One region of the Pseudomonas sp. C7.1 genome, then DNA from elsewhere that is predicted to be linked to it. Evidence: riboswitches for the same ligand, from Rfam matches in the RefSeq annotation. Region 1 holds a riboswitch; each other region holds the start of a gene.
What was found. Region 1 has a riboswitch for cobalamin ahead of cobG (precorrin-3B synthase). Riboswitches for the same ligand answer to the same signal wherever they lie in the genome.
Positions count from the first base shown of each region.

Region 2: linked by a shared signal. The riboswitch ahead of AC0T4W_RS02780 (TonB-dependent receptor domain-containing protein) and the one ahead of cobG (precorrin-3B synthase) in region 1 are both predicted to bind cobalamin.
Region 3: linked by a shared signal. The riboswitch ahead of cobO (cob(I)yrinic acid a,c-diamide adenosyltransferase) and the one ahead of cobG (precorrin-3B synthase) in region 1 are both predicted to bind cobalamin.
Region 4: linked by a shared signal. The riboswitch ahead of AC0T4W_RS17345 (energy-coupling factor ABC transporter permease) and the one ahead of cobG (precorrin-3B synthase) in region 1 are both predicted to bind cobalamin.

Region 1 covers NZ_JBWDTL010000003.1:3,780,955-3,786,831, forward strand. Annotated here, with positions in the region: gene AC0T4W_RS21080 (cobalt-precorrin-6A reductase) at 1-660, opposite strand, end outside; gene cbiE (precorrin-6y C5,15-methyltransferase (decarboxylating) subunit CbiE) at 657-1,859, opposite strand; cobalamin riboswitch at 1,918-2,118, shown strand; gene cobG (precorrin-3B synthase) at 2,214-3,557, shown strand; gene AC0T4W_RS21095 (precorrin-8X methylmutase) at 3,550-4,176, shown strand; gene AC0T4W_RS21100 (precorrin-2 C(20)-methyltransferase) at 4,173-4,925, shown strand; partial or broken gene cobJ (precorrin-3B C(17)-methyltransferase) at 5,137-5,877, shown strand, end outside.
Region 2 covers NZ_JBWDTL010000002.1:323,602-329,478, reverse strand. Annotated here, with positions in the region: gene ispA ((2E,6E)-farnesyl diphosphate synthase) at 1-145, shown strand, start outside; gene dxs (1-deoxy-D-xylulose-5-phosphate synthase) at 256-2,151, shown strand; cobalamin riboswitch at 2,218-2,431, shown strand; gene AC0T4W_RS02780 (TonB-dependent receptor domain-containing protein) at 2,532-4,403, shown strand; gene AC0T4W_RS02775 (cobalamin-binding protein) at 4,467-5,264, opposite strand; gene AC0T4W_RS02770 (MFS transporter) at 5,264-5,680, opposite strand; gene ribA (GTP cyclohydrolase II) at 5,677-5,877, opposite strand, start outside.
Region 3 covers NZ_JBWDTL010000003.1:1,107,131-1,113,007, reverse strand. Annotated here, with positions in the region: gene cobD (threonine-phosphate decarboxylase CobD) at 1-919, opposite strand, end outside; gene cbiB (adenosylcobinamide-phosphate synthase CbiB) at 928-1,836, opposite strand; gene bluB (5,6-dimethylbenzimidazole synthase) at 1,833-2,480, opposite strand; gene AC0T4W_RS08505 (cobyrinate a,c-diamide synthase) at 2,477-3,784, opposite strand; gene cobO (cob(I)yrinic acid a,c-diamide adenosyltransferase) at 3,781-4,392, opposite strand; cobalamin riboswitch at 4,503-4,738, opposite strand; gene AC0T4W_RS08495 (hypothetical protein) at 4,792-5,112, opposite strand; gene AC0T4W_RS08490 (O-methyltransferase) at 5,119-5,781, opposite strand; gene AC0T4W_RS08485 (C40 family peptidase) at 5,809-5,877, opposite strand, start outside.
Region 4 covers NZ_JBWDTL010000003.1:2,963,308-2,969,184, forward strand. Annotated here, with positions in the region: gene ahr (NADPH-dependent aldehyde reductase Ahr) at 1-685, shown strand, start outside; gene amn (AMP nucleosidase) at 1,033-2,505, opposite strand; gene AC0T4W_RS17340 (hypothetical protein) at 2,703-3,446, shown strand; gene AC0T4W_RS17345 (energy-coupling factor ABC transporter permease) at 3,451-4,131, opposite strand; cobalamin riboswitch at 4,187-4,395, opposite strand; gene AC0T4W_RS17350 (acyl-CoA dehydrogenase family protein) at 4,513-5,877, opposite strand, start outside.

The DNA of each region.
Region 1 (5,877 bases):
TAAACTCGGCCGCCGTAAAAACAACACCGGTAAACCCAACTCCCGCGCCACCTGCAGTTTTGGCTCGGTGGACTGGCTGCCGCTGTTCTTGCTGATCAGCACATCAGTGCGCAAACGGGCGAATAGCGCGCGCTCCTCGTCCAGCGCGAACGGCCCCCGCGCGCCGATAATCTCGGCACGCGGCACGGCTTGCTGGGCCGTTAGGCAGCGGACGGTCCAGTGCTGATGCAGGGGAATCTCATGCAGATGCTCCAGCGGCTCGCGGCCGAGGGTGAATAGCGGACGGCGGAAATCCTTCAGGGCTTCGACCAAACCGGCCCAGTTATCCACTTCACGCCAGTCATCACCCTCGCCGGCCTGCCAGCCGGGGCGGCGCAGCGCCCAGCAGGCAATCCCGCTCAGCTCGGCGGCGCGGGCGGCATTGGCGCTGATCTGTGCGGCATAGGGGTGGGTCAGATCCAACAGCAGTTCGATGCCCTGCTCGCGGATATACCCCGCCAGCCCTTCGGCTCCACCAAAGCCGCCCACGCGCACCTGGCAGGGCAAGTCATCCGGCACCCGGCCCAGCCCGACCAGGCTGTAGATGGCTTCGGGACTTAAACGGCGGGCCAAACGCAGCGCCTCGGTGGTGCCGCCCAACAGCAGAATGCGCGGGCTCACAGCTTGCGCACCACCAGCAAGGTAATCGGCAAGGCGCTGCGCCAGGTGTCGAAACCGCCCAGGGGCTGTGCCTGGGCCACGCTGATGCGGGTCAGCTCGCCGCCCACCTGCTCGCGCCAGGCCACCAGCGCCGCTTCGCTTTGCAGGGTCACCGCATTGGCCACCAAACGCCCGCCCGGCTTGAGGCTGGCCCAGCACTGCTCCAGCACGCCAGGCACGGTGACGCCGCCACCGATAAAGATCACATCCGGCGCAGCCAAGCCGGCCAATGCCTCGGGCGCACGGCCGGCGACCAGTTGCAGCGCGGGCACGCCGAGGGCATCGCGGTTGTGCTGAATATGCGCCTGACGACCGGCATCAGCCTCAATCGCCAACGCCCGACAGCTGGGGTGCGCGCGCATCCATTCGATGCCAATGGAGCCGCAGCCGGCGCCGACATCCCAGAGCAGCTCGCCGGGTTGCGGGGCCAGGCGCGCCAGGGTGATTGCACGCACGTCGCGCTTGGTCAGCTGACCGTCGTGCAGATAGGCGTCATCCGGCAAACCTGGCGTCAGCGGCAGCAGTCGTGCATCGGTGCCAGCCACGCACTCGACCGCCAGCAGATTGAGATCGGCAACGCGCGGCAACGCCCAGTCACTGGCCAACCCGTCGATGCGCCGCTCCTGATTGCCGCCCAGATGCTCCAGCACGGTCAAACGGCTGGGGCCGAAACCGCGTGCACGCAGCAACTCAGCCACCGCTGCCGGGCTGTCGCCGTCGTTGCTCAGCAGCAGCAAGTGCGCGCCGGGGAAAATCTGCGCCTGCAGCGCCGCCAACGGCCGCGCCACCAGCGACAGCACCGTCACGTCCTGCAGTGGCCAACCCAGGCGAGCAGCAGCCAGTGAGACGGATGAGGGCGCAGAGAACACCCGCAATTCATCCGCCGGCAGCTGCCGCGCCAGGCTCGCACCCACGCCATAGAACAACGGGTCGCCGCTGGCCAGTACACACACCGGCATCCCGCGCCGCGCCATTACCGGCTCCAGGCTAAAGGGGCTGGGCCAGCGTTCGTGCTGCCCTGGCAGATCGCTGGGCAACAGCGCCAGCTGCCGTGGGCTGCCAACAATCCACTGCGCCTCGCCCAGCGCCTGGCGCGCTGCCTCACCCAGCCCGGCGTAACCGTCTTCACCAATGCCCACCAGGGTTAACCAGGCCGTCATACCCACTCCTCTGCCCCCGCCCGACAAGCTAGGGTGTCAGCGCATCAAACAAAGCGGGCATAATACAGTCTTCGTCGGTGCCCACCGCCATGGTGCGAGGGGCCTAAGAGGGAATCCGGAGCGATCTGCCAATCGTGACCGAGCTGCCCCCGCAACTGTAAACAGCGAGTCTGCCGCCACTGTGCCACTGGGAAACCGGGAAGGCCGCGCCAGATGATGACCTGTCAGCCAGGAGACCTGCCGACGACGCTAGTCGCGAGTGCCAACATCGGGCGGGGTGTACCGATGCCATGAAATCCCCTGTGGGCGGATTTCGCTGGTTCGGTCGCCGCGTCGTAGTAGCTGGTGAAACCGTTGCGCGACCATCAAGTCTTTGCCGATCTGCCCGCCCCACGCCCAAGCGCGTGCCCCGGCCTGCTGCGTATCGTGCAGGCGCTGGACGGTGGCATCTGCCGGATCAAGCTGGCCGGCGGCGTGCTTAGCAGCCAACAGGCACGGGCTATCGCTGAGGCGGCCGAGCGCTGCGCCAGCGGTGTGCTGGAGCTGACCAACCGCAGCAATTTGCAGATTCGTGGCGTACTGCCAGGCCAGCAAGACGAGTTGATCGAACGCCTGCTCGCCGCCGGCCTCGGCCCGAGCAACCCGGCCGCCGACGATGTGCGCAACCTGCTACTTAGCCCCGCAGCCGGCCTCGATCCGCAGGCCCTGCTCGACACCCGCCCGCTGGCCGCCGCGCTGCTCGACCTGTTGCAGAATACCCCGACGCTGCATGGGCTGTCGGCCAAATTTGCCATTCAGCTGGACGGCGGCGAAGCCCTGGCGATGCTCGAACACCCCCACGACATCTGGCTTAGCGCCCTACCGGGATCGCCGGCCCGACTGGTGTTTGGCCTGGCCGGCTGCCCTGGGGATAGGCCGCTGGGCGTGATCGACGTCGAGCAGACACCCGTATTCATCGAACAACTACTTAGGCTGTTTCTCGATCTGGCCGGCAACGAACACAGCCGTATGCGCCAGCTGCTTGCCGTGATGCCGCCCAGCCAACTGCTGCAACAACTGCAAACGCGCCTGCCCTTTGCCATACAAGCGCCGCCGAGCAATTGGCAACGCACTGCAACCAGCCAACGCGCGCCGATGGGCATTTATCCACAGCTGCAAAGCGGTCTGTGCATGGTTGCCGCAGGTGCGCCCCTGGGACGGATCGACGCCGCGCAACTGCGCGCCCTGGCCGATCTGGCTGAGCAGCAGGGCGATGCCAACCTGCGCCTGACGCCTTGGCAGGGCTTGCTGCTGCCGAATATCCCCGAGCAATCAGCAGACCGATTGCTGCACGCACTGACCGAACTCGGCCTGCTCACAGATGCGCAGGAACCACTTGGCCAGCTAATCGCCTGCACCGGCTCAACCGCCTGCGCCAAGGGCCTGGCCGACAGCAAAGCCGATGCCCTGCACCTGGCCGAGCGCCTGCGCGCCATCAGCGCCCGGCCGCAAGTACATCTAAGCGCCTGCCCGCGCTCCTGCGCCGCCGCGCACACGGCACCCTTTACCTTGCTGGCCAGCAGCGCCGGGTATTACCAGCTCTATCAACGCACGCCCAAGGCGGCCGGTTTCGGCCAGCTGCAGGCCAGCGCCATGACTATCGACGAGGCCGGCGACTGGTTCGCCGCCCACTGCGCAACAGGAAACAGCGATGCTTGAGTACATCCGCGACGGCCAGGAAATCTACCGCCAGTCCTTCGCCACCATCCGCGCCGAGGCTGATCTGTCGGCGATTCCGGCGGACCTGGAAAAGCTCGCCGTACGCGTCATCCACGCCTGCGGCATGGTCGATGTGGTGCAGGATTTGCGTTTCTCCCCTGGTGCCGGTGCTGCCGGCCGCGCAGCCCTGGCCAAGGGCGCAGCGATTCTCTGCGACGCGCGGATGGTCGCCGAAGGCATCACCCGCCCGCGCCTGGCCGCCAACAACCCGGTGATCTGCACCCTGCATAACGACGGCGTGATTGAGCAGGCCCGCGCAATCGGCAATACCCGCTCGGCCGTCGCATTGGAACATTGGCGCGAGCACCTGGAAGGCAGCGTAGTGGTGATCGGCAACGCTCCTACCGCGCTGTTCTATCTGCTGGAAATGCTCGACGCCGGCGCACCGAAACCGGCGCTGATTATCGGCATGCCGGTGGGTTTTATCGGCGCGGCGGAATCCAAGGACGCCCTCGCCGCAGACAGCCGTGGCGTGCCCTATGTGATCGTGCGTGGCCGCCGTGGCGGCAGCGCCATGGCGGTGGCGGCGGTCAACGCCCTGGCCACGGAGGTGGAATGATGACGGTACAAAAAGGCCGTCTGCTCGGCATCGGCGTCGGTCCCGGCGACCCCGAGCTGATCACCCTCAAGGCCCTGCGCCTGCTGCAATCGGCGGCGGTGGTCGGCTACTTCGTGGCCAAGGCTAAAGCCAACAAAGGCCATGGCGGCAACGCCTTCGGCATCATCGAGCAGCACCTCACCGACGCGCAGCAGCGCCTGCCGCTGGTCTACCCGGTGACCACGGAAAAGCTCGCCGCGCCGCTCAGCTATGAAGATGTGATCAGCGACTTCTACGACACCTGCGCGGTGCAGATCGCCGCCCGCCTGGATGCTGGCCACGATGTCGCGGTGATCTGCGAAGGCGACCCGTTCTTCTACGGCTCCTACATGTACCTGCACGACCGCCTGGCCGACCGTTACGAGGTGGAAGTGGTGCCCGGCGTGTGCTCCATGCTCGGCTGCGCCTCGGTGCTCGGCACCCCGCTGGTGTACCGCAACCAGAGCTTGAGCGTGCTCTCCGGTGTGCTGCCGGAAGATGAACTCAAGCAGCGCCTACGCGACGCCGAAGCCGCCGTGGTGATGAAGCTGGGGCGTAACTTCGAGAAAGTCCGCCGCGTGCTGCAAGAGCTGGGCATTGACGGCCGCGCCCACTACGTCGAACGCGCGACCATGGGCAACCAGCGCATCGTACCGTTGGATGAAGTGGAGCCGATGTCCTCGCCGTACTTCTCGATGATCGTGATTCCCGGCGAGAAATGGCGCGGTTAGCAGAAATGTAGGTTGGGTTGAGAAGCGCAGCGCCGAAGCCCAACAAAACGCCACCAACGCCTATGTTGGGCTTCGCTGCACTCAACACCAACCTACTCCGCCCGTACGCAGACCGTAGGGTGGATGACGCTTCACCCATCCACCAACCGCGATGGTGGATGAAAACAGCGTCATCCACCCTACCCACTGCCACAGAACAGATGGAACCGTCATGACCACCGCCCCCGCCATCATCATCCTCGGCCCCTCCGCACTGCCCTGCGCGCGGCGTATCCAAGCGCTTTATCCCCAGGCCGAGATCCACGGCCTGCACAGCCGAGTGGCGGACGTCGAGCGCACTTATGCAGACTTCGGCGACACCCTGCGCGCGCTCTACCGCGCCGGCACACCGCTGATTGTGTTGTGCGCCGCCGGCATCGTGATTCGCAGCCTGGCCGCCGTGCTCGGTGAGAAAGACAGCGAACCGCCAGTGCTGGCCGTGGCCGAAGATGGCAGCGCCGTGGTGCCGCTGCTTGGCGGCCTCGGTGGGGTCAACCGGATGGCGCGTGAGCTTGCCGCGCACCTGCAGGTCAGCGCGGCGATCACTACCAGCGGCGAACTGCGTTTCGGCACCTGCCTGCTGGAGCCGCCGGCTGGCTATGTGCTGGCCGACCTGGAACAGGGCAAAGGCTTTGTCAGCGACCTGCTCGGTGGCCAGCCGGTGCGGATCGAAGGCGATGCGCCCTGGCTGGCTCAGGCCAAACTGCCTGTAGCTGACAAAGCCGTACGGGTGATCCATATCAGCCCGCATAGCCGTGCGGCCAATACAGACGAACTGCTGATCCACCCACAACAGGTGGCCGTATGGGTCGAACGCGCCAGCGCCGAATTGCTTAGCGAGCTGCAACAGGCGCTGCACAGCAGCAACCTGGCTGGGCAAAGCCTGGCCTGCCTGCTGGCCGCGCCAGAGCTG
Region 2 (5,877 bases), on a different contig from region 1:
CTACCCGGCCCTGCTCGGCCTCGACGCTGCCAAAGCCTACGCCCTGGAACTGCGCGATCAGGCCCTGCACGCCCTGCGCCCGTTCGACCAGGCCGCCGAACCACTGCGCGACCTGGCGCGTTATATCGTCGAACGACGCAGCTGATTCCCCTCTTCAGTAGGGCAAAGCCTGCGCAGCTTGCCGCTTGTTGCTTAAAGCTTGCGGCTACTTTCAGGTAAACTGCCGCATCTTTTACACCTATAACGACCCGCACGATGCCGACGACCTTCCACGAGATCCCCCGTGAACGCCCGCTGACGCCCCTGCTAGACCGCGCCAATACGCCGGACGAGCTGCGCCGTCTGGGCGAAGCCGAGCTGGAAACCCTGGCCGACGAGCTGCGTCAATACCTGCTGTATACGGTGGGGCAGACGGGCGGGCATTTCGGCGCGGGCCTGGGCGTAATTGAGCTGACCGTGGCCCTGCATTACGTGTTCGACACCCCGGATGACCGCTTGGTGTGGGATGTGGGCCATCAGGCCTACCCGCATAAAATCCTTACCGGCCGCCGCGAGCAGATGGGCAGCCTGCGGCAGAAGGATGGCATCGCCGCCTTCCCGCGCCGCTCGGAAAGCGAGTACGACACCTTTGGCGTCGGCCACTCCAGCACCAGTATCAGCGCGGCACTGGGCATGGCCATCGCCGCGCGCATCCAGGGTTCGCGGCGCAAGGCCGTGGCGGTGATCGGCGACGGCGCACTGACCGCCGGCATGGCCTTTGAAGCGCTCAATCACGCCAGCGACGTCAACGCCAATATGCTGGTGATCCTCAACGACAATGACATGTCGATCTCCAAGAACGTCGGCGGCCTGTCCAACTACCTGGCCAAGATTATCTCCAGCCGCACCTACACCAACATGCGCGAGGGCAGTAAGAAGATCCTCTCAAGCCTGCCCGGCGCCTGGGAGATCGCGCGTAAGGTCGAAGAACACGCCAAAGGCATGCTGGTGCCAGGCACCCTGTTCGAGGAGCTGGGCTGGAACTACGTCGGCCCCATTGACGGCCACGACCTGCCGACCCTGCTCGCCACCCTGCGCAATATGCGTGACCTCGACGGCCCGCAGTTTCTGCATGTGGTGACCAAGAAGGGCAAGGGCTTCGCGCCAGCCGAAGCCGACCCGATTGGCTATCACGCCATTACCAAGCTGGAGCCGATCAACGCGCCAGCCGCCCCCAAGCAAGCCAGCGGCCCGAAATACTCCAGCGTCTTTGGCCAGTGGCTGTGCGATATGGCCGCCGAAGATCCCCGCCTGGTCGGCATCACCCCGGCGATGAAGGAAGGCTCCGATCTGGTGGCCTTTAGCGAACGTTATCCCGAGCGCTATTTCGATGTAGCCATCGCTGAGCAGCATGCGGTAACCCTCGCCGCCGGCATGGCCTGCGATGGCGCCAAGCCGGTGGTGGCGATCTACTCGACTTTTCTGCAGCGCGCCTATGACCAGCTGATCCACGACGTGGCCGTGCAGCACCTCGATGTGCTGTTCGCCATCGACCGCGCCGGCCTGGTCGGCGAAGACGGTCCGACCCACGCCGGCAGCTTCGATATTGCCTACCTGCGCTGCATCCCCGGCATGCTGGTAATGACGCCCAGCGATGAAAACGAGTTGCGCCGCATGCTCACCACCGGGCACCTGTTCAATGGCCCGGCGGCAGTTCGCTACCCGCGTGGCAGCGGCCCGAATGCCGCCATTGAGCCAGGCCTGGAGCCACTGGAAATCGGTAAGGGCATCATTCGCCGCCAGGGCAGCAAAACGGCCCTACTGGTATTCGGCGTACAGCTGAGTGAGGCGCTTAAGGTTGGCGAAGCACTCGACGCCAGCGTAGTCGATATGCGCTTCGTCAAACCCCTCGACGCGGCCCTGGTGCGCCAACTGGCAGCCAGCCACGAACTGCTGGTCACCATCGAAGAGAACAGCGTGATGGGCGGTGCTGGCAGCGCGGTCAGCGAGTTCCTCGCCCAGGCCGGCATCCTCAAGCCGGTGCTGCATCTGGGCTTGCCTGACTACTACGTCGAACACGCAAAACCGGCGCAAATGCTCGCCGAATGCGGGCTGGATGCCGCCGGTATCGAAGCTGCCGTCCGCGCGCGCCTCGCCAGCCTTTGTGCATGAGCGCCGCTCATCCAGAGCTGAATCAGGCTTGCTTGTAATTCATCCACCCGCGCATTAAGGTGCGCGGCGTTTTACTTCCGCCAAGGTGCGCCCTTCCACAGTGAAGCGGCGTTAAACGGGAAGCCGGTGAGTCCATAACGGACCATTCCGGCGCTGCCCCCGCAACGGTAATCGACCGCAGACCCGTTCTGCACGCTGCCTCAACGCCACTGGGTTACCCCGGGAAGGCGAGGCGGCGCACGTCGAGAGCCCGGAGACCGGCCTTGCTGGATGTGACTGGTGTTGCGGAGGGCATCACCGTCAAGCTCAGGTTGCGTCCGCGCGCCCGTTCTTGCACCTGCCCTCCTCAAAAGTCGTTCGACCTTTTGAGGATTCTCTACGTGAAATTGTCCCGTATTGCCTTGGCTGTGGCGCTGCTGCCGCTGGCTGCTCATGCTGACCCACTCCAATTGCAGCCATTGGTTGTGACCTCCGGGCGGCACGCCGAACCAATCCAGCAGGCAACCGCAGCCACCACGGTTTTTACTCGCCAGGATATCGAACGCCTGCAAGTGCGCAGCGTTGCTGAGCTGCTTGAACGCGTGCCCGGCGTCAGCGTCAGCCGTACCGGCGGCGCGGGCAGCCAGACCGGCCTGTTTGTACGCGGCACCTCGACCGCGCAAACTCTGGTGCTGGTAGACGGCCAACGTATTGCCTCTGCCTCCAGCGGCACCAGCAGCCTGGAGTTCCTCAGCCCGGAGCAGATTGAGCGCGTTGAAGTCGTACGCGGCGCGCGTTCGGCGCTCTATGGCTCGGATGCCATCGGTGGCGTCGTGCAGATTTTCACCCGCCAAGGCAGCGGTGACGGGCTCAAGCCCTACGTCCGCCTTGGCGTCGGCAGCAACCAGACCTTCGAACGCAGCCTTGGCCTGTCCGGCGGCGATGCGCAAACTCGCTTCAATCTGGGCGCCGCACTCGACGAAAGCCAGGGGATCGACGCCACACGCGATAACTTCGGCGCCAACGGCGATGACGATGCCTATCGTAATAAATCGCTGAGTTTGAACCTCTCGCACCGCTTCAATGACGATCTGAAGATCGGCTTCAGCGCCCTCGACCAACGCGGCCAGGCCGAGTTCGAGGACCTCTTCAGCACCTCATTGCCCACTACGGACTTCCAGCTCAGCAGCCTGTCCAGCTACATCGATGGCAATCTCAACGAGACTTGGAATAGCCGCCTGGAAATCGGCCACAGCGAGGACAAGCGCGACACCGGCAACGACCAGCCAAACGCCAACGCATTTTCGTTCTACAGCTTTAATACCTACCGCGACTCGGCCAACTGGGTGAACACCCTGACCCTCAACGAGCGCCACCAAGTGCTGCTAGGTGCCGATTGGTATGAGGATCGTGTGAATGGCAGCGAGGACTTCAATGAGGACTCGCGCTGGAACCAAGCTGCATTTATTCAGCACCGCTACAACGCCGACTACTTCTCGACCGAGCTGGGGCTGCGCCATGACAAGAACCAGCAGTTCGGCAGTAAAAACACCTGGAACGCTGCGTTAACTGTGCCGCTCAATGACAACAATGATGTGATCCTGTCCTATAGCGAAGGCTTTCGCGCGCCGACCTTCAACGACTTGTATTACCCCGACTTCTGTTTCGGCGGTTTTTGCTCCGCCAGCGCGAACCCCGACCTCGAACCAGAAACATCTAAAAGCTACGAAGCCCAGTGGCGCAGCCGTTACAGCGAAAGCGGTGCGCTGGAACTATCGCTGTACCGCATTGATCTACAAGACGCGATTGTTCTCGACCAGAACTTTATTCCGCAGAACGTACAGACCGCGCGCATCAACGGCTTCGACGCTGCGCTAAAGCAGGAACTCTTCGGCTGGCAGGGCAGCCTGGCACTCGCCTTGATCGACCCAAGAGATCGCGGCACTGGCCACACCCTCGCCCGCCGTGCCAAACGCACGCTGAGCCTGGACCTGGATCGTCAATTGGGTGAGTTTGCCGTGGGTGCCAGTTGGCGCGTAGTCAGCGGCCGCTATGACGACGCCGCCAACACCCGTGAGCTGGGTGGTTACGGCCTGCTTAGCCTGCGCGGCACATGGCAAGCGACCAAAGAAGTGGCCCTCGACCTGAAACTGAACAACCTCTTCGACAAGGATTATGCCGAGGCGACTTACAGCACCAGCAACGGACGCTTCGGCTACAACAGCGAAGGACGTACCGCACTGTTTGCCGTGACCTGGACGCCTCAACTTTGAGTCATCAGCTAGGCGCTCAATAGACTGCCCCCAAGACAGAGCCCCGCCATAGTGCGGGGCTTCTTAGTGCGCGTCGCTCAACACCTCACACAACCGCTCGAGCGCCCCCAGCATCTGAAAACTCGGCCGCTCCAGGCCGGCATCCGGCACCAACCACAGCTGCTTACGTTCAACTGCCGCTACCCCAGGCCAGATGCGCCAGGCGTCCAGCTGCCCTTGCACGCCTGCCAGAATCACCTCGGGATTACGCTGCAGCACCGCTTCCACGCTGACCTGCGGTGCAGGCAAGGCAAGCTCGGCAAAGATATTCTCGGCCCCGCAGATACCTAGGGCGTCGCTGATAATCTGCTGGCCGCCGATGGTATACAGCGGTGCATCCCAGACTTGATAGAACAGGCGCAACGGCTGTTCACGCTGATAACGCTGACGTAACGCGGCCAGGCCGCGATTGAATTGCTGATGCAGTTGCTGGCCTTGCTCGGCGCGACCGATACGCGTGCCGATTTCAACGAAATTTTCTGCCAGATCAGCCAGTTTGCGCGGCGCCACAATCAGCAGGGGAATCCCCATACGCTGCAGCTGCTGGCGTTGCGCGCTGCTGATGCTATCGGGCCAGAGCAGCACCAGGTCGGGCTGCAGTTCGAGCAGGCTTTCCAGCTCCAGCTGGCCATAGCGACCGACCGAAGGCAGCTGCGCCACCGCTGCCGGGCGCTCACCACCATCAAGCAGGCCGACCAGCAGATCGCCCGCATCCAGCTCCAGCATGATTTCGGTCAGAGAAGGTGCCAGGGTCACCACCCGCTCAACTGCTGCTACCGGCCAAGCCAGCGCGAGCAGCAAGCAGAGGGGGAATAGGCGCATCAGCCGAGTTGGCGAGGAATGCGGTAGAGATACAGCAAGACGATGCTGGAAATCGCCAGAAGGATCAGCGGAATCGCTTCCAGGCCAGCGAATACCGCAATGGCGGCAATCCAGGCCGGCAGCGCCGCGCCGAGAAAGGCCAGGCGACGCACGCGCGCAAGCTCCAGCCAGGCATCGTGTTCATCTACGGTATCGAGGGCTTTTTCCGTGGCCACCAGTGCGCGTTTGTAGACGCTGAACAGCGGCAGGCTGACAAACATTGAGGCCAGGGCGACGATAAACAGTGGCATGGTCAGCAGGCCGGTTTTCTGCTCAGCGCCAAACAGCAGGTTGAGCACAAACAGCGGCACCAGAGTCACGGCCAATTGCCGCCACCACTCCAGCGCCAACCTCCGGCGCACTTCAGCGCGTGTCACAGGCTTTCCTCAACCTCGCCCTGGTGCAGGCTGCCGAGCATATGCCCAAGCTTGCCGGCCTTGGTGGCGAGGTATTTCTTGTTGTGCGGGTTGTGGTCGATCTGCAGCGGTACACGGATCGCCACATTGATACCCATATCACCCAGCGCCTTAACCTTGCGCGGGTTGTTGGTCATCAGCTTGAGCTGGCTGATGCC
Region 3 (5,877 bases), 2.7 Mb from region 1:
CAAAACGCAGGCTTAACGGGCTGGCAAACAGTCGCGTAAGGATGCCCTTAGCGGCGAGAAACTCGTGCAGTTCGGCCGCCCTAGGCGTGCAATAGAATTGAAACAGCGCGCAGCCACCGGTGGGCGCAAAACCTTGCGCGCGGAGTAGCGAAGCCAGGCGCTCGCCATCAGTCAACAGCCGCTCACGCTGTAATCGCTGCCCGGCGAGATCCTGCAACAGCGCAGTAGCCACCACCCGGCTCGGCCCGCTGATCGCCCAGGGCCCGAGCAGCTCGGCCAGCTGCTCCAGTACGGCCGGCTGGGCCAGGACAAAGCCCAGGCGAATACCGGCCATACCGAAGAACTTGCCAAATGAGCGCAACACAATCAGCCCCGGTCGGTCGCTAAAGGCCGCCAGGCTGAACTCGGGCGTGCAATCGATAAAGGCTTCATCGACGACCAGCCAGCCGTCGCGCTCGGCCAGGCGGGCATGCCAGTCCAACAGGCGCTCGGGCTCAATACGTCGCCCGGTCGGGTTATTAGGGTTGACCAGCAGCAGCACATCCAAACGCTCCAGCGCCCGTTCAATACCGCCTTCGCTCAGCTCCAGCAGACGATGGCCCTCACGCTGCCAAGCGGCGGCGTGCTCGGCATAGGCAGGCGAGACGATGCCTACCCGAGCCTCCCGCACTAAGCGCGGCAGTGCCTGAATCGCCGCTTGGGAGCCCGCCACCGGCAGCAGATTGCTCACGCCGTAATAATCACGGGCGGCGATTTCCAGGCCGTCCTGTTGTTCGGGCAAACGCGCCCAGGCACTCGCAGGAATCGCCGGCAGTGGCCAACCGTATGGCGCGATGCCGGTGGATAAATCCAGCCAATCCGCCAGGGCGATGCCATAACGCAAAGACGCTGCGCGCAAGCGACCGCCGTGCTCAAGCATAAGAAGGTTTACCCATAAAAAAGCCCCCAAAGCAGTAGCAGCGCTACCCATAGCAGCACGCCAGCGCTGACTAGATTGAGCGCCCGCTCTATATCCCGCGCTTTGGGCTGCGGCCCCGCGCCCAGGTCCGGCCGAATATGCAGCTCGCCGTGATACTCCGCCGCGCCGCCCAGGCTGACGCCCAGCGCGCCTGCCCCGGCCGCCATTACCGGGCCGGCATTCGGGCTGTCCCAAAGCGGCGCCTGGGTACGCCAGCAACGCAGCGCCAGTGCAGTTTTACCGAGCAGCGCGTAGGTCAATGCGACCAGCCGGGCCGGCAGGTAATTGAGCACATCGTCGATTTTCGCGGCGGCCCAGCCGAAGAGCTCGAAACGTTCATTGCGATAGCCCCACATGGCGTCCAGGGTATTACTCAGGCGATACAGCACCACGCCCGGCGCACCGGCCAGCACAAACCAGAACAGCGCGGCGAACACCGCGTCGCTGCCGTTTTCCAGCACCGATTCACTGCCAGCCCGGGCCACCCCGGCGGCGTCGAGCTGCGCGGTATTGCGGCTGACCATATAACCGACCCGCTCACGCGCCAGACGTAGATCGCCCAGCCGCAGCGCCTGGGCCACCGGCATGGCATGTTCACCCAGGCTTTTCAGGCCAAGCGCGGCATACAACGCAAGTATTTCCACCGCCCAACCCAGCCCGCTGATCTGTGTGAGTAGCCAGGTCAGCAGGGTCAGCGGCAATACCGCCAGGCACCAGGCGCTGACGCCATGGCTGCGCCAACCGCCGCCCGCCGGATTGAAGCGCTGCTCGATACGCTCGGCCATACGACCAAAGGCCACTAGCGGATGCCAGCCCTTGGACTCGCCAAAAATCGCGTCCAGAGCAACCCCGGCGCAGGTGCTAAGCACCAGGCTCATGGCGTGCCCCACTGGTTTTCAAACAACAACTCGCTTAGTGGCCGTGGCTCGGCCCAGCCCTGCTGCACCAGCATGGGTGCTTCATAGAATTCCGTGACCGGCCCCAGGCACAGCACCGCCAGCGGCTTGCTACCGTCCGGCATATTGAGCAAATCCGCCAGGGCCTGGGGCTCGAATAGCGATACCCAACCCATGCCCAAACCCTCGGCGCGGGCGGCCAGCCAGAGGTTCTGAATGGCGCAGGCCAGGGACGCCAGGTCCATTTCCGGCAAGGTGCGGCGGCCAAATACATGGGCCTCGCGGCCCTCCATCAAAGCCACCACCAGCAGCTCGGCGCAGTCACGGATGCCCTCGACTTTCAGCCGCATAAATTCATCACTGCGCTCGCCCAGTGCCTCGGCGGTGCGCAAGCGCTCCTCTTCCACTAGCCCGTGAATCGCCTCACGCAAGGCCGCACGGGTGATGCGAATAAACCGCCACGGCTGCATCAGGCCGACGCTCGGTGCCTGGTGCGCGGCTTCAAGCAAACGTGCGAGCAGTTCGGGTGCCACTTCGCCGCCGCTGAAATGGCGCATATCACGGCGCTCGGTGATGGCGCGGTAGACCGCCGCGCGTTCTTCGGGACTGAAGGCCTGCTCGCTCATGCCGGCGCTCCGGGGCAAAACAGCGCTGCAGCGGCAGTGGGATCAGACGGTAGATAGAAGTGGATATAGGAGGCGGTCATCCGCCCCTGGCGATAAACCGCCTCACTGGTGCGCTTGTAGTTCGGGCATTCGCCACGGGTCAGGGGTTGCAGATCGCTGCTTAGCGCCGAGTAGTGAAAGCTGTGGCCGCGCAGCAGCCCTTCCGGCAGCTCCGCCTGTTGCAAGGCCATGGCGGTCATGCGCGGTTGCAGGGTCGCCTCCCCGCTTAACAGGCCGAGCATCTGCCCGCTGGCGCCTTGCTTGTCGGTCAGTTTGTCGAGCAGATAGAGCATGCCGCCACACTCGGCGTGGATCGGCTTGCCGGCTGCATGGTGCGCGCGAATCGACTCGGCCATGGGCTGGTTGGCCTCAAGCGTGGCCAGGTGCAGCTCCGGGTAACCGCCGGGCAGATACAGGCTGTCGACATCCGGCAACTGCTCATCTGTAAGCGGCGAAAAGAACTGCAATTCGGCACCCAGTTCGCTCAACAGGTCGAGATTGGCCTGGTAAAGAAAAGCAAAGGCGCTGTCGCGGGCCACACCAATTCGCACCCCCTTAAGCAATGGCGCGGGCCTGGCCTGCTCAGGGGCGGCAAAGCTGACGGGTGGCGGCAGATCGGTATCGGCACTAGCGGCCAGGGCATCGGCGGCGGCGTCCAGGCGCGCATCCAGGTCGGCCAGCTCACCCGCTTGCACCAAGCCCAAATGGCGGCTCGGCAAGCCGACCTCGGCGCTACGCGGCAAGGCGCCGTACCAGCGGATCGAGCTCGGCAGTGCATCGCGCAATATCTCACCATGGCGCGCACTGCCAACCCGATTGCCAAGCACCCCGGAGAACGGCAGATCAGGCTGGAAGGTCGCCAATCCATGGGCCATGGCGCCGAAGGTCTGCGCCATGGCCGAACCATCGATCACCGCCAACACCGGCACAGCGAAGTGCCGCGCCAGGTCGGCCGCCGATGGCGTGCCATCGAACAGGCCCATCACCCCTTCGATCAGAATCAGATCGGCTTCACCCGCCGCTTCCCAGAGCAGCTTGCGGCTCTCGGCCTCGCCGACCATCCACAGGTCGAGCTGATACACCGGCGCTCCGCTGGCGCGCGCGAGAATCATCGGGTCGAGAAAATCCGGGCCGCACTTGAATACCCGCACACACTTGCCCTGGCGCGCATGCAAACGCGCCAAGGCGGCGGTCACCGTAGTCTTGCCTTGGCCGGAAGCCGGTGCTGCGATCAATAACGCCGGGCATGAACGGGCGCTGGTCAAAACTCAACTCCCTTCTGCGCCTTTACCCCGGCCTTAAAGGCATGCTTAACCAGGCTCATCTCGGTGACGGTATCCGCCGCCTCGATCATCCCCGGCAGCGCACCACGGCCGGTCACCACGACATGCTGCAGCAGCGGCCGCGCCTCGATATCCGCGAGCACCGCGTCGAGTTCCAGATAGCCATATTTCAGCGCGATGTTCAGCTCATCCAGCACCACCAGACCGATGGCGGGATCATTGAGCAACTGCGCCGCCACGGCCCAGGCTTCGCGCGCCTTGTCGATATCGCGCTGACGATCCTGGGTCTCCCAGGTAAAACCCTCACCCATTACGTGATAGCTGACTTCATCGGGAAAACGGCGGAAGAAGGCCTCTTCGCCGGTGCTGGCCGCGCCCTTGATAAATTGCACCACGCCGACCTTGAGGCCATGCCCCAAGGCGCGGGCAACCATACCGAAGGCACTGCTGCTCTTACCCTTGCCATTGCCGCTGTGCACCAGCAGCAGGCCGTATTCTTCCTGGGCCTGGGCGATTTTCTCGTCGATAAGGGCTTTCTTGCGGGCCATGCGCGCCTTGTGCCGGGCGTCACGTTCAATCGATTCAGTCATCGCACTGCTCCACCGCCACAGGGCGATCTGGCTGGAAAAAGCATGTGGAGAAAGACAAAGCGCGGGCCTACGCACAGCGCAAGCCACACGCCAGCCATCGCCCTCCGCGATGCCGTGGACTGCAACAGGCCGGTCTCCGGGCTTATGAGCGCTGATCTGAAAATGCAGACCGCCACCAGGCGCACCTTCCCATGCCTGAGCACAGTGGTTGAAAAGCGCTGGTTTAACTCACTTACCGTTGCGGGGGCAGCGTCGGAATGGTTGGCGTAAACGCACAACGCACCGACTTCCCAGTTTCACCCCGCACACGCTTAGCGTTGGGGGCACCTGTTACAAGGCGCGAAGGGTAGAGAGTTCGTGATTAAGCGTCAAACCGGAATGCGCCGTTGCACCCGTGAATCAATGCCTGGGCATAAAGCCGGCCGGCTTGCTGGCCAGCCACTCGACAAAAGTACGCAGGCGCTCATCACTGAGCAGGCTGTCGCGGTTGTTGTAGGTCAGCGCCAGCTCCTTCTCGCTGAACAGCCGGTGGATCTGGTTGTGGCAGGCGCGGCAGACCCAGAGCGTAGCGCTGATACGCTCGCTTTTGCCAAAGCGCTTTTGCACATAGCCCCTGCTGTGCAGCGCCTTGGGGATCAGGTGATGGCGCGTCAGAGCAGCCGCGCGGGCGCAAAGTTCGCAGGCACCAGGTTGATCAGGCAGACGAATCGGTTCGGGCATACGGGCTCAGCGTTTACGGCACAGGCTCAGGCCATCGCCCAGCGGCAACAGGGACAGATCGATACGTGGGTCATCACGCAGCGCCAGATTGAGCGCCTGAATTGCACGGGTATCGGCGCTTTCGGGGTTTTCCTCAAGCACACGCCCGCTCCACAGGGTGTTATCGAACAGGATCAGCCCACCCTGGCGCACCAGGCGCAGGGCATGTTCCAAATAGGCCGGGTAATTGGCCTTATCGGCGTCGATAAACAGCAGATCAATACTGCCGGCCAGGCCTTCAGCCTCCAGCGCCGCCAAGGTCTGTAGCGCAGGGGCCAGACGCTGTTCAATACGCGCACTGAGCCCGGCTTCGCGCCAGTAACGCTCGGCCGTGGCATTGTACTCGCCAGGGATATCACAGCAGATCAGCCGACCATCTTCGGGCATGGCCTGGGCCATACAGATGGCGCTATAGCCGGTAAAGGTGCCGACCTCGACAATCCGTCGAGCACCCGTCAGTTGCACCAACAAGGCCATAAACTGGCCCTGCTCGGGGGCGATCTGCCAACGTGCGGTACTCAGCTGCGCGGTTTCCTCGCGCAGGCGTTTGAGCACCGGTGTTTCGCGCAGGGAGACGTCCAGCAGGTATTGATACAGGGCGGAATCGAGATTGAGTGTTCGGTTGGTCATGGCAGATCACTCAGCCGCTGAGGTTGATCAGGGGTTGCTAGCCAGTTCCGGGGTGAACACGCGCTTGGCATTCAGATAGGTGCGCTGCCAGTAGGT
Region 4 (5,877 bases), 820 kb from region 1:
GATAAAACCGACGATTGTCGGCAGCAACGGCGGTTTCGCCGACCGCCTGCGCAGCCACTGGGCCTGGGCCGTGCCACTGCCGGACGGCCTCGATCCGGCGCTGGTCGGCCCGCTGTTCTGCGCCGGCTCCACGGTGTTTAGCCCGCTGCTGGATTTCGACGTAAAACCGACTGACAAGGTCGGCGTAGTCGGCATCGGCGGTCTCGGCCATCTGGCGCTGGGCTTTCTCAATGCCTGGGGCTGCGAAGTCACGGCATTTACTTCATCGCTGAGCAAACAGGAAGAAGCCAAACGCCTGGGCGCACACAAAGTGGTGGCATCTACCGACAGCGCGGCGCTTAAAGCGATTGCCGGCAGCCTGGACTTCCTCCTGGTCACCGCCAGCGCAGACCTGGACTGGAACGCCATGATCGGCACCCTGCGCGGCAAAGGCCGGCTGCACTTTGTCGGCATCGTGCCCAGCGCGATTCCGGTGCATGTATTCAACCTAATCCCCAAGCAGAAGAGTATGTCCGGCTCTCCGGTCGGTTCACCGGCGAATATGGCGAAAATGCTGGAATTCTGCGCCCGCCATCAGATCCTGCCGCAGGTCGAGCACTTCCCCATGAGCCAGGTCAACGAGGCCATCGACCACCTGCGCGCCGGCAAAGCGCGCTACCGGGTGGTGCTGGATGCGAGCAAATAAGCTGAGCTGAAATTGAAAAGCCCGAGGCGCAAACCTCGGGCTTTTTTGGCCATGTACCAATCATGTGTTGAGTCGCCCCGAACAGCTATACGGCGCATGAAATGAGGTCATACGTAGGGTGGGTTAGGCGCGAACCAGGATCAGAAAAACCCCATCAACTCTCAATGCGCCGTAACCCACCATTGCGGTCTACTGACAAACCGCAATGGTGGGTTACGCGGCGCTCCAGTTACTTGGAGCACACTATAAACCTGCTCCAGCGCCGCTAACCCACCCTACAAAAGCTGCCTCTGCTTCGCGATATTGTGTTGAGCTTCGTGTGCTCAGCCTGCGCGGCCCGACCCAACCTACCGGAACGGCGGTTCATCAAAGCTGCGCAGCTTGCGCGAGTGCAGCGAATTGAGCTGGTTGCGCAGCAGATCCAGCGCGGTGATGCCGATATGCAGGTGCTGGGTGACCGCGCGCTCGTAGAAGGCACCGGCCGCGCCGGGCAGTTTGATCTCGCTATGCAGCGGCTTGTCCGAGACGCACAGCAGCGTGCCGTAGGGCACCCGCAGGCGATAGCCTTGGGCGGCGATGGTGCCGCTTTCCATATCCACCGCCACCGCGCGAGACAGGTTAATCAGCGGCCTTTCCTGGGCCCAGCGCAGCTCCCAGTTGCGGTCATCGTAGGTCAGCACGGTGCCGGTGCGCAGACGCTTTTTCAGCTCGTCGCCCTGCTCGCCGGTGACCTTCCTGGCCGCCTCCTGCAAGGCCTGCTGCACTTCGGCCAGGGCCGGCAGCGGAATATGCGGCGGCAGCACGCGGTCGAGAATGCCGTCGCGGCGCATATAGGCGTGGGCCAGCACGTAGTCGCCGATGGTCTGCGACTGACGCAGGCCGCCGCAGTGGCCGATCATCAGCCAGCAATGTGGACGCAGCACCGCCAGGTGGTCGGTGATGTTTTTCGCGTTGGAGGGGCCGACGCCAATATTGACCAGGGTGATGCCGTCGCCGTCGGCAGCTTGCAGGTGGTAGGCCGGCATCTGGTAACGGTGCCAGATGACGGTCTCGATAATCGCCTGCATCTCGCCTTCGGCCATGCCCCGACTGATCACCACGTTGCCCGGCAACACCATACGTTCGAAGCGCGACTCGCCCACCAGCATGTCCAGGCCATGACGGATAAATTGGTCGACGTAGCGGTGGTAGTTGGTCAGCAGAATCCATGGCTGCACATGCCGCCAATCGCTGCCGGTGTAATGCACCAGACGGCGTAGGGAGAAATCCACCCTTGCCGCGTCGAACAGTGCCAGCGGCAGCGGGTCGGTATTTTCCCAGTCGTACAGGCCATCGGCCGTGCCGTCGGTGGCAGCCGACAGGTCGGTGCTGGGGAACACCCGCGCCAGCTCGGCGGCGGTCACTCCGGAGCCGGCCAGCTCATCGCCCTGCTCGACCACGTAGGGATAAGGAATGTTCTGCTGGCTGATGCCCACTTCCACGCGCACGGTGAAGTCGTTCATCAGCGGGCGCAGCTGCTCCAGCAGGTATTTGCGGAACGCCGCCGGGTGCGTAACGGTGACGCTGTAAGTGCCCGGCACCTGCACCTTGGCATAGGCGCGCACGGTGGTCGGTACTTCGCCCTGGCACAGATAGGTCAGGCGCAGCTCCGGGTAGCGGAAACGCGACTGCTCCTCTGCATCCGGCTTAATACGTTCTTTAAGATAACGCTTGAGCGCCTGGCTCAAGCCCGTGGTCGCCTGCAGGTGCAAGGCGGCCAGATGATCCACCGCTTCTTCAGCGGTGCTGGCGACAATAAAGTCATCGAAACAAGGGTTCACAAGGCACCTTCCTGGCTGATCTCAATGGCTCTATCTTGCCCTGATCCGCCGCGCTTGGCATAGCGCGACGTTGCCGGCCCAGGCTACCGGGGATGCGTCGCAGTTGCGCCAGGCCCTCGGCCCCGTCACGCTGGCACTCACGCCCAAACCAGCATCAGTTGCTAATCTTCAGACGCCCCATCCCCTAAGGAAAACGCATGCCGCGCCTCCTGCTCACACTTGCGCTCAGTCTGTTACCCCGTTTTCTGTTGGCCGACACCCTGGACGGCCACTATCTGACCACGCTGGACGGCCAGCCAGCCGAAATGCACCTGCGCAGCCAGGACCAGCAGGTCAGCGGGGAATATGTAGAGGGTGGCAGGTTGCGCCTACAGATCAGCGGCAGCTTTGACGGCCAGCTGCTCAGTGCGCAGATCAGCGAGCCGCAATCCGGGCAACTGATCGCCAATATGAATGCCACCTATGCCAACGGCGTGCTCAACGCCCATATTGCCGCGCGCAACCCGACTACCGGGGCAACCCTGGAACGCAAGGCGCTATTCCACCGGCAAAAACTCAGCGCCGCCCTGGCACAAAAAATCATCAGCCCAAGCAGCAACGCAACACGCGACCCGGCGCTGATCGGCACCTGGGTACACGAGCAGATCATCAACAGCGGCGGCGCCAACTTTGCCTTAATGACCACCCAGATGATTCTGCAACTAAGTGATGACGGCAGCGTTTCGCAATGGACGCGCAGCGTGGCGGGCGGCACCGACTGGAACGCCAACAGCCCTGGCGAGCTGCAATACAGCGGCCGCTGGCAGACCAGCAACGGCCTGCTGGAAGTGCAGCTGCAGGGCCGCAGCGACTACCAGCCCGCCGCCTACTACCGCTTCAGCGACCAGTACCTGGTCACTGAAAGCAATACCGGCAAGCTGATCTGGCAGCGCCGCCGCTGATCGATCAAACCGGCTGGTGCAGGCGCGAATTAAACAACGGCCCACGACTATAAGCCGAAAGCGTCTTGGCCGCAGCCAGCACACCCAGGTCGACCAGCGGCTCGATCAGAATCACACTCATATACGCCAGAGCAAAGCTGCCCACGGCTGCAAGGTTCTCACCGGAGAAGCCGTTACCGTAGAACGCCCAGAAGCCGACCCAGGCAACGATGCCACCCTGATAAGCGGTCGATAGCGCCAGCGCCTGCTTGTAGGAGAGATCCACATAAGCGGTGCCCGGCGCGATGATGCGCTTGGCCAACAGACTGATAGCCCACAGCGGCACCAGCAGCGTGGTGACGTTCATGCCGTACTGCGGCAGGTCAAACTGAGCAAATAGCAGCCCCTGCAGCAGCAGGCCAGCGGCCAAGCCAATAGCTGTTGCGCCTGCACCAAATAGCAGCAGCAAGGTCGAGCCGAGGATCAGATGCACCTCGGAAACCCCAACCGCATGGTGCGGAAAGACCTCGAAGAAGCAGAACACCAGGGCAGTGGTCAGCAGGCTGCGCAGCGCCAGGGCGGCGACGCCACCGTTGCTGCGTACGCTGTCGAGGGCAAGCTTGGCCGTAAGACCAAAGGCACCCGCAGCGGTTGCATAACTGAGGAAGAGTTTGGCACCTGTAACAACTTCGGGTTCGATGTGCATAGAGATTCCTGTACCGCGCCCACCGCGCGATGATCGGGATTGAGGGGATGGGCATAAGCGCCCGGCTTCGATGGCAGGTCTCCTGGCTCACGGCTTAACACTTCGCCCGCCTTCCCGACCTTGCGGCCAGTGGCATCCGGGCGTTGCTCACCGTTTACAGTTGCGGGGGCAGCCATGGCTTCGGCACCAGTTGCAGTGCCACACATGTTCCCTTTTCATCCAGTCGCATAAATGCGAACCGGAACCATCGGCGGCCACCTTACCCGGCGGCCAAGAGAAATGACAGAGCCGCCCCTCAGTGACTCACCGGCGCTAGGCCGGGCTCTGGGGGAAAGCGCTGCTGGAGCTCAGCCCGCAGCGCTTGTCAGCCAAGTAAGCGCCTTAGATCAAATGCGGCGTACTGCGCGCCACCAGCGCTTCAACATCCAGCCCACGCGGCAAGGTGCCGTAGACCCGACCACCCTGCCCGCCCAGACGGCTGGCGATAAAGGCATCGGACACCGCCGCATTGCCGGCCTCCAGCAGCAGCTTGGCTTGCAGGGCCAGGGCTACGTCCTCGGTGAGCTGGCGGGCGCGGTACTGGATGTCGGCGGTGTCGCGAAAATCTGCCTGCAACTTGGCGATATGCGCTTTCAGGCGCGCATCGCCATGACCATCGCCCAGCTCAACAAACAGCGCATCAAGCACGCCGGGTTCCTTGGACAGTGCACGTAACACGTCCAGGCATTGCACATTGCCCGAGCCTTCCCAGGTCGAGTTGACCGGTGCTTCGCGGTACAGCCTTGGCAGGATGGTGTCCTCAACATACCCAGCGCCGCCCATGCATTCGGCGGCTTCGTTGATCATTGCGGGGGCGCGTTTGCAGATCCAGTATTTGCCCACGGCGGTAACCAGGCGGGCGAACTTGTCTTCCTGCTCGTCATGGGCATTATCCAGCGCCTTGCCCATGCGCAGGGTCAGCGCCAGGGCCGCTTCGCTTTCCAGGGCCAGGTCGGCCAGCACGTTCTGCATCAGCGGCTGCTCGCTCAGCACACGGCCGCCAACCTGGCGATGGGCACAGTGGTGCGCGGCCTGGGTCAGTGCCTGACGCATCAGGGCGCTGGAGCCGATCATGCAGTCGAAGCGGGTCAGCGCGACCATCTCGATAATGGTTGGCACGCCTCGGCCTTCTTCACCGACCATCCAGGCCAGGGCGCCACGGTACTCCACCTCGCTGGAGGCGTTCGACCAGTTGCCCAGCTTGTTTTTCAGGCGCTGGATATAGAACTCGTTGCGCGTACCGTCCGGGCGATGACGCGGCAGCAGAAAGCAGGTCAGGCCCTTATCGGTATACGCCAGCGTAAGGAATGCATCACACATCGGCGCCGAGCAGAACCATTTGTGGCCGACCAACTCATAGGCCTGGCCAGGGCCACCGAGGCCCACCGCATAAGCCCGGGTGGTATTAGCGCGTACATCGGTGCCGCCCTGTTTTTCGGTCATGGCCATGCCGATGGTCGCGCCGGTTTTCTGCTCGATGGGCAGATTGCGCGGATCGTATTGGGTGGAGAGGATTTTCGGCAGCCACTTCTCGGCCACATCGCCCTGCAGCTTGAGCGCGGGCACGCTGGCGAAGGTCATGGTCAGCGGGCAACCGCTGCCAGCTTCGGCCTGGCTGTGCAGATAACTCATGGCGGCGCGCGCGACCTGGGCGCCGGCACGCGGGTCGGTCCAAGGCATGGACGGCAGGCCATGCTCAATAGCCGC